Regions from separate parts of the Peribacillus sedimenti genome, predicted to be linked through region 1. Evidence: riboswitches for the same ligand, from Rfam matches in the RefSeq annotation. Region 1 holds a riboswitch; the other holds the start of a gene.
What was found. A riboswitch is a leader RNA that binds a small molecule or an ion and turns the genes downstream of it on or off. The one in region 1 is predicted to bind cyclic di-AMP.

Region 1 (2,205 bases):
TTCAGGGGAAACAAGAAATTACTTCGGGGATCAAGCAAGGTCAAATGATCGTGTTATCACCTAGAGTGATTTCGCAAAATCATTCGCAATTTATTACACCCGTTCAGTTACAGGAACTTAACAAAAATGCAATTAAAAAAATTCGCAACCGCGACAAACTTAAATACTTTTTGACAGGACTTATCGAGTCCTAACCATTCTCAGGCTAAAATAGCCTGAGTTTTTTTAATTAGATAAAAAAACTTTTTTTCTTAGACTGATGTCTAGCTTCGATGTACACGATTTACAAGTGCCGATTTCGCCAGGAAGTGGCAATCTTAGTCGTCCAGCGTCCAGCCCCGACGAACAGGAGGGTGTAGTGGCGAAGTTTTGCCCCACATAACGTGGGTCAGTCAGCGTGTCACTGGAAGTAACTATATTAGCTAACCTTCCATATGCGGCGTTCTTAGTTGACCTCGAGGTCATAAGCTGCCCTTTTCCGAAAGGCAGGGCTGAGATGGGTCTTATGCTTATCGGACTTGCACAGGTTGTACTGACCTCGGCGTTTGCCATAGGATGTGGTTGTAATTAGCCCAGAATCATACAATCAGGGGGCTAGCTCTTATTTGTGGGAGAATAACAGGATTTACATGTGAGTAAAGTAGTTTACAGAATTAAGATTTTGGGATAATATTTTAGTATATTAATATTTTTCCGCTTAATCTTTTAACAAGAACGGGGGAACCAAATTTGTGGAAGGATTCAATCTTCCGCTAGGGGTGAATTCATTTGAAGGGGCTGGCTATAGTTTCCAAGTCCTAACCCGACAGCTAACCTCGTCAGCGTCTTTAGGGAACAGAAAGTGAAGGTTCGCATCAAAAAGACACCAGATGTGTTTTTTTTATTGCCAAAAATAACAATCTTGATTCCCTTGCCGAGACATAATGCTTTTGCAGCATAAAAATTTATTGGAAGGTGAGGATGTACATGAAAAAAATAGGTTTAGCGTGGCAGATTTTTATCGGGCTAATCCTTGGGATCATTGTCGGAGCAATCTTTTTCGGCAATCCAAAGGTAGCAAGTTATTTGCAGCCAATCGGGGATATTTTTCTCCACTTAATTAAAATGATCGTTGTACCGATTGTTATTTCCAGCATTATAGTAGCAGTTGCTGGTGTCGGTGACAAGAAACAGCTAGGTAAAATAGGCGGAAAAACAATATTATACTTCGAAATTATTACGACGATAGCAATTATTGTCGGTTTGCTTGCGGCAAACTTATTCCAGCCTGGTGCTGGGGTAGACATGGGCAACTTGCAGCAGACAGATATTAAAAGTTATGTAGACACAGCGGAAACTAAGGAAAGTCATTCATTCGCCGAAACATTTGTGAATATCGTCCCAACGAATCCAATCTCAGCTATTGCCAATGGTGATATGCTGGCCATTATTTTCTTTGCTGTTATTTTCGGATTGGGAATATCAGCAATCGGGGAAAAGGGAAAACCTGTACTGGCATTTTTCCAGGGCACTGCAGATGCGATGTTCTATGTGACTAACCAAATTATGAAATTCGCTCCATTCGGTGTTTTTGCATTAATTGGAGTAACAGTATCCAAGTTTGGTATTGAATCACTTATACCTCTTGGCAAGCTGGTATTGACTGTTTATGGAACCATGATATTTTTCATTGTTGTCGTGTTGGGAACCGTTGCCAAAATGGCTGGCTTCAGCATTTTCACATTGATGAAGAATTTAAAAGAAGAATTGATTCTTGCTTATTCTACAGCAAGCTCTGAAACAGTGCTTCCGAAAATCATGGAAAAAGTTGAAAAGATGGGTACACCAAAGCATATTGCATCCTTTGTAATTCCTACTGGTTACTCTTTCAACCTCGATGGTTCGACGCTTTATCAAGCACTTGCTGCGATCTTCATTGCACAAATGTATGGAATTGACATGAGTATTGCTGACCAGATTTCTCTTATGCTTGTACTAATGGTTACATCCAAAGGGATTGCTGGGGTTCCTGGAGTTTCGTTCGTAGTCCTATTGGCTACATTGGGTACGGTAGGCATTCCAATCGAAGGATTGGCGTTCATTGCTGGTATCGACCGTATCCTTGATATGGCACGTACAGCTGTTAATGTGGTAGGTAATTCCCTGGCTGCGATTGTCATTGCAAAATGGGAAGGTGTGTTTAAACCAGCAGGCAATAATGCAATA
Region 2 (2,205 bases), 2.0 Mb from region 1:
GTTCTGTCTGACCTTTAAACACCAGAATCAGGATAATTGAACTTATCCCAAGGATCATAATCCCATTGGAATATCCCAACCTATCTCCCCTTACAGTAAACATTCGCGGTATGAACTTATCCTTCGCCAGATTTACTGCCAGCAGAGGGAAGGCAGAATATCCGGTGTTTGCCGCAAGTATCAAAATGAGTGCTGTAGTCCCTTGAATAAAGTAATACATGAAATTGCGCCCAAAAACCTCTTCCGCAATTTGGGAAACTACTGTCACCTCTGCATGAGGGGCAATACCATAGGAATAAGCCAAAAACACAATTCCTGAAAATAATAACGCAAGCAGAGTGCCCATTGCAGCAAGGGTTTTGGCAGCATTTTTCGGCGCAGGATCCTTAAAATTTGGAATTGCATTGGAAATGGCTTCTACCCCTGTTAAAGCGGAGCTACCGGAGGCAAATGCCCTTAGCAAAATAAACAAGCTGATTCCTGCTACAGGTTCACCAATGGAAGTCTGCGCAGCTGGTGATACATTTCCGGCGGCAATGTTGTACAACCCAACGCCAATTAATACAAATAATGCAAAAACGAATAAGTAAACCGGATAAGCCAGTATGGAGGCTGACTCCGTGACGCCCCTTAAGTTAAGGACCGTAATAAATATAACGAATAAAACTGCAATCGCTACATTATGTTCGTGAAGAGCAGGAAATGCCGAGGTAATGGCATCGGTCCCAGCAGATACGCTGACCGCAACGGTAAGGATATAATCCACCAGCAGCGACCCGCCCGCTACCAAGCCTGGATTCATACCCAAATTCTGTTTGGACACTACATATGCGCCACCCCCATGAGGATATGCATGTATAATCTGTCTATAAGATAAAATGAGAGCCACTAAGAGGATCAGGACCCCCACAGCAATCGGCAGGGAAAACCAGAAGGCAGCTGCACCAACTGTAGCAAGTACAATCAATATTTGCTCAGGTCCGTAGGCAACAGATGATAAAGCATCTGAAGACAGAATAGCCAATGCCTTTGTCTTGTTCAGTTTTTGCTCTCCTAATTCGGTAGACTTTAATGGCCGTCCAATTAACAATCTTTTAATATAAGAAAACATTGTGGTCACCAACCATACTTGGAATATATTCTTCAAAAGTTTTGCAATTTGCATGATAGCCGCTGGGCAGGGAAGCAAACAAGGTTATATTTTCTTCTTGAGTACGATCTTCCTTCACTTCTGTCTAGTTTTAGACTTTTTTCTCCACATCCATGTAATGAACGCAAAAAAGCCCACAAGTCATAACTAAGCGACCTGTAGACATTAATATCACACGTCTAACAAGCTCCACCTTCCTTCTCAAAAACGCTTACGAGGTTAGCTGACGGATTCGGGCCTGTTTGAGTAGCCCTACCTTTCTCAAGGATTCACCCCTTGGATTAATGTTCAATCCAGATAGATGGTTCCCCCGCACAATAAAGTTTCAGCGATTTAGAAATATGAAACTGTTGATTATAATACTCCTGCCAATATGAAAAGTAAACCACTTTTTTTATAAACGATACAGGTATTCAAAAACTGAACGAAGTAAAAAATGAAACCAACAATACTCGGGAGTGATGGCCATGGATAAAAAGAACAAACCTATACTTTCAGATGAATTCCTTGATCAGGTTGCCGAAGAAATTAACCTTTTATACGGCTGCCCGATACAAGAGAACACAAATAATCAACATGTGGAGAGAGTGGAGTGATCCCATAATCACATGACTGCTTGTGATTTAGAAAAATAAATGACAGCCGGCGGCTCTGTTTCGGATCTTAATCAATTTAGAAAGGAATTATGCTCCAGGTATGCCTTACTATTCTGATGAATTTTTTCCACCAGTCGCTTTTTGTCCTTCATCAACCGTTTGAAAGACTTCTTTTCAGCTCTGTATTTTGTCCCTTCACCCTCTCTAGAACGACACTTATAGGTCTGGCATTGCTATTTCTTTCATCTCCCTTAATGGATATTTCTTTTCTTGAAACGCCCTCCCCTTACCTCGGCGATGTCAGCAATCGCCAGAAAGGCTGAAGGGTCGATGTCTTCCACAATTGTAGTTAGTTTGGATTCCTCGAGCCTGTTGATAATACAGAATATTACCATTTTGTCATCTCCTGTAAATGCCCCTTCTCCCTGGAGATAGGTAACACCCCGTCCCAGACGGTCA

Region 2: linked by a shared signal. The riboswitch ahead of V1500_RS16450 (APC family permease) and the one ahead of V1500_RS01330 (cation:dicarboxylate symporter family transporter) in region 1 are both predicted to bind cyclic di-AMP.

What each region holds. Positions count from the first base shown of each region.
Region 1 covers NZ_CP143547.1:243,343-245,547, forward strand. The annotation lists gene V1500_RS01325 (efflux RND transporter periplasmic adaptor subunit) at 1-194, shown strand, start outside; cyclic di-AMP (ydaO/yuaA leader) riboswitch at 685-840, shown strand; gene V1500_RS01330 (cation:dicarboxylate symporter family transporter) at 967-2,205, shown strand, end outside.
Region 2 covers NZ_CP143547.1:3,338,111-3,340,315, forward strand. The annotation lists gene V1500_RS16450 (APC family permease) at 1-1,111, opposite strand, end outside; cyclic di-AMP (ydaO/yuaA leader) riboswitch at 1,344-1,491, opposite strand; gene V1500_RS16455 (bacitracin ABC transporter ATP-binding protein) at 1,618-1,746, shown strand; gene V1500_RS16460 (YitT family protein) at 1,998-2,205, opposite strand, start outside.